3 regions of the Enterobacter sp. HK169 genome follow, and region 1 is predicted to be linked to each of the others. Evidence: predicted binding sites of a transcription regulator. Region 1 holds the regulator's gene; each other region holds the start of a gene.

Region 1 (3,281 bases):
TTGCGCAGGGCTGACGATTTAAGAGAAAGATAGCTTTTGAGCGCGGCCAATAGCGGAAGCCGTTTTTGCTTATCCGCCATCAGGTCGCGGGGATAAAGCGGGCGCTGGGTGCGCAACACGCGGGCGATGCGGCTGAAGTGCCAGGCGGCAAACTGGCCGACCGGGTTATCGGGATGCTGGCGGGCGATTTTCTCCAGCGCGCCCAGCTGTTTTTCCATGTTAAAGCGCGTCGGGTAGCGGTGGTAGAGAATATCATCGGCCAGGATCCGCAGACGTGCCGATACGGTCTGCGCGTTCCAGCGGATCACCGCTTCGGCGTGGCTGCGCTCGACCAGCTTTTGCACCTCCTGCGGGTGGTGAAGGCTTACGGAGATATGCTCCTGTAGATCCAGCCCGACCTGGAAGGTGCGCAGCAGCCGCTTGTACTCGTGGTTCTTGTTGGCGGCGAGCATATGCAGCTGCTGATAGCACTGGCTTATGAGATCCACCACCTTCTGCTGGCGCGTCAGCAGCGGCGGTAAGGATTTTTCCGGATCGGTGTGCTGGGTGAGCAGGGTGTATTTGGCCTCGCAGTAATCCGCAAGCTGCACATAGAGCAGGCTCAGGGATTCACGCAGCGGCTGCTCCCGCCACAGCCAGAACCAAAACCAGTTAAACAGCCCGTACCATAATGTCCCCAGGGCGTAGATCAGCAGCGGCTCCCACACCGGCATGTTCCCGGCGAGGCTCAGCGTGAAAATGGCCGCAATCAGCGAGGCGGGAAGCAGGCGAGCATGCAGCGAACTGATTTCCGCCGTGACGCCAAGGGTCATCGCCAGTACGGTCAGGATCAGCGGCAGCGGGATATCCCGGGCAAGCAGGAGTTGTACGGCGAGGCTACAGCCCGCAAACAGGCAGCCACCAACGATCAGGCGTTTGAAAAAACGCTTATGCGGCGTGTCCAGACCGGCGATGTTGCAGCAGGCGGGCACGAGGGAAAACAGCAGGCCTTGCTGAAGATGTCCGAGGATCAGGCCTATGGCCACAGGAAGACACAACACCAGCGTTTGCCGCAGTGCGTAGTTAACTTCCGGGTGATAGATCAGCCTGCGCCACATGGGGAGTAGAGACAAAAACGGCGTGACACCTTGCGATGGCACGCCGTTTAAGCGGAATTAACGCGTTCCGTAGACCACGATGGTTTTACCGTGGGCGGAGATCAGGTTTTGATCTTCCAGCATTTTCAGGATACGGCCCACTGTTTCACGGGAGCAGCCGACGATCTGACCAATTTCCTGACGGGTAATTTTAATTTGCATGCCGTCCGGGTGGGTCATGGCGTCTGGCTGTTTCGCCAGGTTCAACAGGGTTTGTGCGATACGGCCGGTAACGTCCAGGAAGGCGAGGTTACCCACTTTCTCTGACGTGACCTGCAGACGGCGCGCCATCTGGGAAGAAAGACGCATCAGGATGTCAGGGTTAACCTGAATCAGCTGACGGAACTTCTTGTAAGAAATTTCAGCCACTTCACATGCTGTCTTTGCTCGAACCCAGGCGCTACGTTCCTGGCCCTCTTCAAACAGGCCCAGTTCACCGATGAAATCGCCCTGGTTCAGATAAGAAAGGATCATCTCTTTCCCTTCTTCATCTTTGATCAGCACTGCCACCGAGCCTTTAACGATGTAATACAACGTTTCCGCTTTTTCACCCTGGTGAATCAGCGTGCTCTTCGATGGGTACTTATGAATGTGGCAATGAGACAAGAACCATTCGAGAGTCGGGTCTGTTTGCGGTTTGCCAAGCACCATGCGCTGTTATCCTCTGTTATAAGCTGTCACCAGAGTCATCAGATGCATCCGGACTCTGGGGTTGCAATCGAATTCTTACCCATACCCTGGGAAGTCGGCTACCGTAACGTTTCGCAGCCAGTAAAGTTTGATGTCCTCTGCATACACGTGTAACGTCAATGTATTACTGTAGCATCCTGAGTGTTTTAGCATAGCTTTCGCCGCGTGTCTCCTGGTGTCTCGCTTCAGCATGATGCAGGTCGCCTTCCATTGCGATAAATGTAACGCACACGTAATCTGTCACCAAAAATGCAACGTTGGAGTTAATGAATATGCAAGCGCGCGTGAAATGGGTTGAAGGTTTAACGTTCCTGGGCGAGTCCGCGTCAGGACACCAGATTTTGATGGACGGTAACTCCGGCGATAAAGCACCCAGCCCAATGGAAATGGTGCTGATGGCGGCAGGCGGATGCAGCGCAATTGACGTGGTGTCGATTCTGCAAAAAGGACGTCATGACGTGACGGATTGTGAGGTTAAACTCACGTCAGAGCGTCGCGAAGAGGCGCCACGCCTGTTCACCCATATTAACCTGCACTTTGTGGTCACCGGTAAAGAGCTGAAAGACGCGGCGGTCTCGCGTGCGGTGGACCTGTCTGCGGAGAAGTACTGCTCTGTGGCGTTAATGCTGGAGAAAGCGGTAAAAATCACGCATTCGTATGAAGTGATCGAGGCGTGATTGATGGGGCATCGTGCGTGTTGATGCCCTCACCCTAACCCTCTCCCACAGGGAGAGGGAACATGCTCACGCGATCTGCTTCCCTTCCATCAGTCGCTCCACCAGCGGCGTCATGATGAGCTCCATCGCCAGCCCCATTTTTCCGCCCGGCACGACTAACGTATTCATGTGCGAAATAAACGAGCCCTGCAGCATTGCCAGCAGCCAGGGGTAATCAATGCCTTCGAGATTGCGGAAATGGATCACCACAAAGCTCTCATCCAGCGACGGGATGCTTTTGGCCGCGAACGGGTTGGAGGTGTCCACCGTCGGCACGCGCTGGAAGTTGATATGGGTGCGGGAGAACTGCGGCGTCAGGAAGTTAATGTAATCCTCCATGGAGCGCACCACGGAGTCCATCACCGCTTCGCGAGAATGGCCACGCTCGCTCATGTCACGCGTCAGCTTCTGGATCCACTCCAGGTTAACGATAGGGACCACGCCGACCAGCAGATCCACGTGGCGCGCCACATCGTGTTGAGGGGTGACCACGCCGCCGTGCAATCCTTCGTAAAACAGGACGTCGGTGGGTTCCGGCAGCGGCTGCCACGGGGTAAAGGTTCCCGGCACCTGATTCCAGGGTACGGCTTCATCATAGGTGTGCAGATACTTGCGGGACTGCCCTTTGCCGCTCTTACCGTACTCTATAAAGGTTTGTTCCAGCAGGCCAAAGTCATTGGCCTCCGGGCCGAAGTAGCTGATGTGTTTACCCGAATCGCGCGCCTTACGAATGGCCATG
Region 2 (3,281 bases), 300 kb from region 1:
ACTGCGCCCGAAAGCGAGCAATTTCACGGCAGGGATTGGGGGTGAATGTGGTCAGGCTGGCGTTAGCCGCCACCACCGAACGGAAGTCGTCAACGCTGGAAAGTTCGTCCAGGGTCATCAGCTGAATGCCGATATTCCCGAGCGTGGAGGCCTCCACGGGACCCGCCACCACGGTGATGCCGCAGGCATCGGCGCAGAGCTGGTTCAGCAGCTGGTTCTGGCAGCCGCCGCCCACGATATGCAGCTGGCTGAACGGTTTTCCGCGAAGGCTCGCCAGCTCGCTGAGGATGTCGGCATACAGCAGGGCGAGGCTGTCAAAAATGCAGCGCGCCAGTTCTGAAGGGCTCGACGGCACCGGCTGCCCGCCCTCGACGCAGGCGGCCTGAATTTCGGCGCTCATGTGCGCCGGGTTGATAAAGCGGTCATCGTTCGGGTTGATCAGGAACGTACAGGCCTTCAGCTTCTCGGTTTCGGCGATAAGCGCGGGCAGGTCGGTAATGTTTTGCTCTTTCAGCACCCGCTGGAGCAGCCACAGCCCCATGATGTTTTTCAGTACGCGGTAGCGGCCTTCGGCACCGCCTTCGTTGGTAATATTTGCCGCCATCGCGGCATCGCTGGCGTACGGGGTTTTGCTCTCAAAGCCCATCAGCGACCAGGTGCCGGACGAGAGGTAAGCCGCGTCTTTGCTTGCAAGTGGGGACGCTATTACCGCGCTGGCGGTATCGTGGCTGGCGACGGCAACGACAGGGATTGCGTTCCCCTGGGGGCAAATCCAGTGACCGATCACGTTACCCGGGTGGGTTGGCGTGCCGAACCAGGAAGGCGAGGCCCCCGTCCAGGCCAGCAGATGTTCGTCCCAGCTATCCGAGTTGATGTTGACCAGCTGCGTGGTGGTGGCGTTGGTATATTCCCAGTTCATGTTGCCGGTCAGGCGATAGCTCAGGTAGTCCGGGATCAGCAGCGCATGGGCCACGTCCGCGACCAGCTCCGGCTGTTGCTCGACCAAAGCACGCAGCTGATAAAGCGTGTTAAACGGCAGAAACTGAATGCCGCTGCGCCCGTAGATGTTGTCCTTGCCAAGCTGGGCGATAGCGTTCGCCATCAGGCCGTCGGTGCGGCTGTCGCGATAAGAAACCGGCAAGCCGACGCGCTCGCCATGGCTATCAAGCAGAACGAAGTCTACGCCCCAGGTATCAATGCCGATGCTGTCGATGCGAATGCCGTCGTTGCAGACGTTGTTCAGTCCGGTACGGATCTCCGCCTCCAGGGCATCGATATCCCAGGTATCAAAACCGTCCTGCTTTTGCAGGCAGTTGGCGAAACGGTGCATTTCGCGAAGCGAAAGCGCGTGCTGCTCACGGTCCCAGCTCGCGAGCATTACGCGGCCGCTGGATGCGCCTAAATCGACAGCCACACAATGGCGAAAAGTCATGGTCGGGTCCTTTCTTAAGTCATTAGCGGTGAGTGTAAAAAAGGGAAGAAAAAGTCACCTTCTCACCACTGACAGGCCAAATCTCGCGCTGGCAAGAAAGCAAAGGTGAATGTGAGGGCGTTCACAGTTTCCAGCAGTGACGGGATGCTCAGGCAGTGTGACGCTGAGCGCATTTCCCGATCTTTCCCCCTGTTTCTTGAAAAATGGACAGCTTTTGCGAGGTTTACTGCCAAAAATTGAAGGTGAGTGTGGGAGGCCTTAATTACTATTTTGAGAACATTTTTCATTGGTGGGGGCCGTTATGACCGTACTGCACTGCGTGGATTTTTTTCCTTCAGGAGGTTCGCCTGTCGCGATTGAGCCACGGCTTCCTCAGGCTGCGTTCCCGGAGCATCATCATGATTTTCACGAAATTGTGATTGTTGAGCGCGGGACGGGTATTCATGTTTTCAATGGCCAGCCTTATACCATCAGCGGCGGTACGGTGTGCTTCGTGCGCGACCACGACCGGCACCTGTATGAACATACCGACAACCTGTATCTGACGAATGTGCTTTACCGTTCCCCGGACGCGTTCCAGTTTCTTTCGGGGCTGAGCCAGCTGTTGCCCCAGGAGCAAGACGGACACTATCCGTCGCACTGGCGGGTGAATCAGTCCATCCTGCAGCAGGTGCGTCAGCTGGTGAGCCAGATGGAGAGAAGCGAGGACGGGCAGGAGACGCACGCCATTGCCACGCGCGAACTGCTGTTTATGCAGCTTCTGGTGCTGCTGCGCCGCAGCAGCCTGGTGGAAGGGCTGGAAGATAACAACGCGCGCCTGAACTATCTGATGGCCTGGCTGGAAGATCATTTTGCCGAGGATGTCTGCTGGGAAACCCTTGCGGATGATTTTTCCCTGTCGTTGCGGACCCTGCATCGCCAGCTTAAACAGCACACCGGACTGACGCCGCAACGCTACCTTAACCGTCTGCGCCTGATCAAAGCGCGTCATCTTTTACGTCATACCGACGATAGCGTCACTGATATTGCCTATTGCTGCGGTTTTGGCGACAGCAATCACTTTTCAACGCTATTTCGCCGGGAATTTAACTGGTCTCCGCGCGATATTCGCCAGGGAAAAGACGCGATGCTTCAGTAACGCGAGGGCAGTCACCGTTTTATTTCCGCAAAAAAGCTAATAGTGTCAGGTTATTCGGCGTAGAGGTCGTGGTGTGGCTGCTCAGTTAATTCTTCGCAAAGATGATTTTTTTGCCTCCGCGAGTCAGGCTGTCACGGTGGCCGATCGCTACCCGCAGGACGTCTTTGCCGAACATACCCACGAGTTTTGCGAGCTGGTGCTGGTTTGGCGCGGTAACGGCCTGCACATCCTCAACGACCGTCCCTACCGCATCACGCGCGGAGACCTGTTCTACATTCGCGCGGATGATAAACACTCCTACGCCTCGGTTAACGACCTGGTGCTGCAGAACGTTATTTACTGTCCGGACAGGCTCAAGCTTAACGTGGACTGGGCCGCGAGCATTCCGGGCTTTCTTGATGCTAAGGGTTCTCCGCACTGGCGCTTAAGCAGTAGCGGCATGGCTCAGGTACGGCAGGTTATTTCTCAACTGGAGCAGGAGAGCCAGAAGAACGACCCCGTTGCTAACCAGCTGGCGGAGTTGCTTTTCGCCCAGCTGGTGATGACGTTGAAGCGCCATCGTTACGCCACTGATAACCCCTCCGCCACAACGCAGGAAGCGCTGCTGGATAAGCTCATCACCCGGCTTGCGGGCAGCCTGAATAAAAACTTTGTACTGGAGAAATTCTGCGAGCAGGAACAGTGCAGCGAGCGCGCGTTGCGCCAGCATTT
Region 3 (3,281 bases), 1.1 Mb from region 1:
ATAGGTCGGCATAAAGGCGCCGCTGCCCACCTTCACGTCCATCACCAGCGCGTCCAGCCCTTCTGCCAGTTTCTTCGCCAGGATAGAGGCGGTGATCAGCGGGATGGAGTCAACGGTCGCGGTGATGTCGCGGGTGGCGTAGAAACGCTTGTCTGCCGGAGCAAGAGAGCTGGTCTGGCCGATAATCGCCACACCAACGTCTTTAATAATGTCGCGGAAGCGGTTGTCGTCCGGGAAGATATCGAAGCCCGGAATGGCTTCCAGTTTGTCGAGCGTACCGCCGGTGTGGCCCAGGCCGCGCCCGGAGATCATCGGGATGTAACCGCCACAGGCTGCCACCATAGGGCCGAGCATCAGAGACGTCACGTCACCCACGCCGCCGGTGGAGTGCTTATCCACAATCGGGCCGTTAAGGTTGAGGCTTTTCCAGTCCAGAACGGTTCCTGAATCTCGCATCGCCATGGTCAGCGACACGCGCTCAGGCATCGACATATCGTGGAAGAAAATGGTCATCGCCAGAGCCGCAATTTGCCCTTCTGAGACGGTGTTATCACGAATGCCGTTGATGAAGAAGCGGATCTCTTCATCGCTTAATGCATGACCATCACGTTTTTTACGAATAATTTCTTGTGCGAGAAACACGGTAACCTCCATGCGGAATCGGGGGAGTTGTGGCGGGTGGCGCTACGCTTACCCGCCCTACGATCCTGTCGACCGGATGAGCGAAGCGTCATCCGGCATTGTCTGGCAATCAGTAGCTGCTTGCGCTCTTACCGTCGCCATGACCCAGCGCTTTCAGCAGGCTGGCCAGCAGGCTGGACGCACCGAAGCGGTAGTGACGGGAATCGGCCCAGTCGGCGCCAAACAGCTCGTCGGCAATCGCCAGGAATTGCTGCGCGTCTTCAGCAGTACGCACGCCGCCCGCAGGTTTGAAACCAACGGTTTTGGATACGCCCATGTCGCGGATCACTTCCATCATGATGCGCGCGCTTTCCGGGGTCGCATTCACCGGCACTTTACCGGTAGAGGTTTTAATGAAATCCGCACCGGCTTTGATGGAGATTTCAGATGCCTTACGAATCAGCGCCTCTTCTTTCAGCTCGCCGGTTTCGATGATCACTTTCAGCAGCACATTTGCCGCCGCGCACGCGTCTTTACAGGCTTTCACTAGGTCAAAACCGACCTGCTCGTTACCGGCGATCAGCGCGCGGTACGGGAACACCACGTCAACTTCGTCTGCGCCGTAAGCAATCGCCGCGCGGGTTTCTGCCAGCGCGATCTCGATATCGTCGTTGCCATGCGGGAAGTTAGTTACGGTTGCAATGCGCACGTCCGGCGTACCCTGCTCTTTCAGCGTCTTACGGGCAATCGGGATAAAGCGCGGGTAGATACAGATGGCTGCGGTGTTACCCACCGGCGTTTTCGCCTGATGGCACAGGGCGATGACTTTTTCATTGGTGTCGTCATCGTTCAGGGTGGTCAGGTCCATCAGTTTCAACGCGCGCAGGCTGCTTGCAGTTAAATCGGTCATAACATTCTCCAACGGCAGTGCCGTATAAATTTTACCTTGCGGGTCTGTGAGTATTCTAACATTCACCCGCATCCACACTTCGACATTCATCACAGTTAATGAAAACTGCATACAAATTTGCATTACTGTAATGAGATCTTCTTCAAACTTTAGCGCGTAAATTGCTGACTAAAGCAGCGATACCCCCTGTCGGATCAAAAGCCCCGACAGGCTGGCTTCCTACAATCCGTTCATCATCCGCAGAACACTCAAGGAAGCGACTATGCCCCACTCCAGCCCCGACGCCCTGCAACAACGTTGCCAGCACATTGTGACAAGCCCGGTGTTAACCCCGGAACAAAAACGTCATTTTCTGGCGCTGGAAGCGGAAAACAACCTGCCTTACCCGGCACTTCCTGAGGCCGCACGAGCCGCGCTGGACGAGGGGGTTATCTGCGACATGTTCGAAGGCCATGCGCCTTACAAACCCCGTTACGTTCTGCCGGATTACGCAAAATTTCTGGCTAACGGTTCAGAGTGGCTGGAGCTGGAAGGCGCGAAAGATCTCGACGACGCCCTCTCGCTGTTAACCATCCTCTACCATCATGTTCCGTCCGTCACATCGATGCCGGTCTATCTCGGTCAGCTTGATGCGATATTGACTCCATATGTTAGAATTCTAACACAAGAAGAGATCGATAGCCGAATAAAACGTTTCTGGCGCTATCTCGACCGTACGCTGCCGGATGCGTTTATGCACGCAAACATCGGGCCTGAAGATACGCCCGTCACGCGCGCCATTCTGCGTGCCGATGCAGAGCTGAAGCAGGTCGCGCCGAACCTGACCTTTATCTACGATCCCGATATCACCCCACATGATTTGCTGCTTGAGGTGGCGAAAAACATTTGTGAATGCAGCAAACCGCATATTTCTAATGGCCCGATGAATGATAAAATTTTCACAAAAGGCCGTTACGGCGTGGTGAGCTGTTACAACTCCCTGCCGCTTGCAGGCGGTGGCAGCACTCTGGTGCGCCTTAACCTCAAAGCCATTGCTGAACGCAGCGCATCCATTGACGACTTCTTCACCCGCACGCTCCCGCACTACTGCCAGCAGCAAATTGCCATCATCGATGCGCGCTGCGGTTTCCTGTACGAGCAATCTGGCTTCTTTGAGAATAGCTTCCTGGTAAAAGAGGGGCTGACTGATGCGGATCGGTTTGTGCCCATGTTTGGCATGTACGGCCTGGCGGAAGCGGTAAACGCGCTCTGTGAGAAAGCAGGATTAGCGGGACGCTACGGAAAGGATGAACAGGCCAACGCGCTGGGCTATCGCATCAGCGAACAGCTTGCAGCGTTCGTTGAAAGCACGCCGGTGAAGCACGGCTGGAAGCATCGCGCGATGCTTCACGCGCAGTCGGGGATCAGTTCCGATTCGGGCACCACGCCGGGCGCGCGCCTGCCCTACGGCGACGAGCCGGATCCCATCAGCCATCTGCTGGCCGTTGCGCCGCATCACAAACACTATCACTCCGGAATCAGCGATATTCTCACCCTGGAGGAGACGGTCAAACGCAACCCGCAGGCGGTGGTTCAGCTTTGCCTGGGCGCATTCAGGGCGGGAATGCGTGAATTTACCGCCAACGTCGCGGGTAACGATCTGGTCCGCGTGACCGGATACATGGTTCGCTTGTCGGATCTGGAGAAATACCGGGAAGCCGGATCGCGCACCAATACTACCTGGCTGGGGGAAGAAGCCGCACGTAATACC

Evidence for each region. The regulator CRP, encoded in region 1, controls carbon source genes, mostly activating them, when cyclic AMP is high. The targets are predictions, from matches to a motif close to ATGTGANNNNNNTCACAT.
Region 2: the regulator CRP is predicted to act here: its motif matches at 1,588-1,605, upstream of rhaS (HTH-type transcriptional activator RhaS).
Region 3: the regulator CRP is predicted to act here: its motif matches at 1,662-1,679, upstream of deoC (deoxyribose-phosphate aldolase).

What each region holds. Positions count from the first base shown of each region.
Region 1 covers NZ_CP017087.1:2,545,870-2,549,150, reverse strand. Annotated here, with positions in the region: gene EnteroDNA1_RS12185 (YccS/YhfK family putative transporter) at 1-1,097, opposite strand, end outside; gene crp (cAMP-activated global transcriptional regulator CRP) at 1,155-1,787, opposite strand; gene EnteroDNA1_RS12175 (OsmC family protein) at 2,099-2,503, shown strand; gene EnteroDNA1_RS12170 (phosphoribulokinase) at 2,570-3,281, opposite strand, start outside.
Region 2 covers NZ_CP017087.1:2,845,606-2,848,886, reverse strand. Annotated here, with positions in the region: gene rhaB (rhamnulokinase) at 1-1,432, opposite strand, end outside; gene rhaS (HTH-type transcriptional activator RhaS) at 1,734-2,570, shown strand; gene rhaR (HTH-type transcriptional activator RhaR) at 2,644-3,281, shown strand, end outside.
Region 3 covers NZ_CP017087.1:3,603,795-3,607,075, reverse strand. Annotated here, with positions in the region: gene deoA (thymidine phosphorylase) at 1-642, opposite strand, end outside; gene deoC (deoxyribose-phosphate aldolase) at 752-1,531, opposite strand; gene EnteroDNA1_RS17160 (YjjI family glycine radical enzyme) at 1,794-3,281, shown strand, end outside.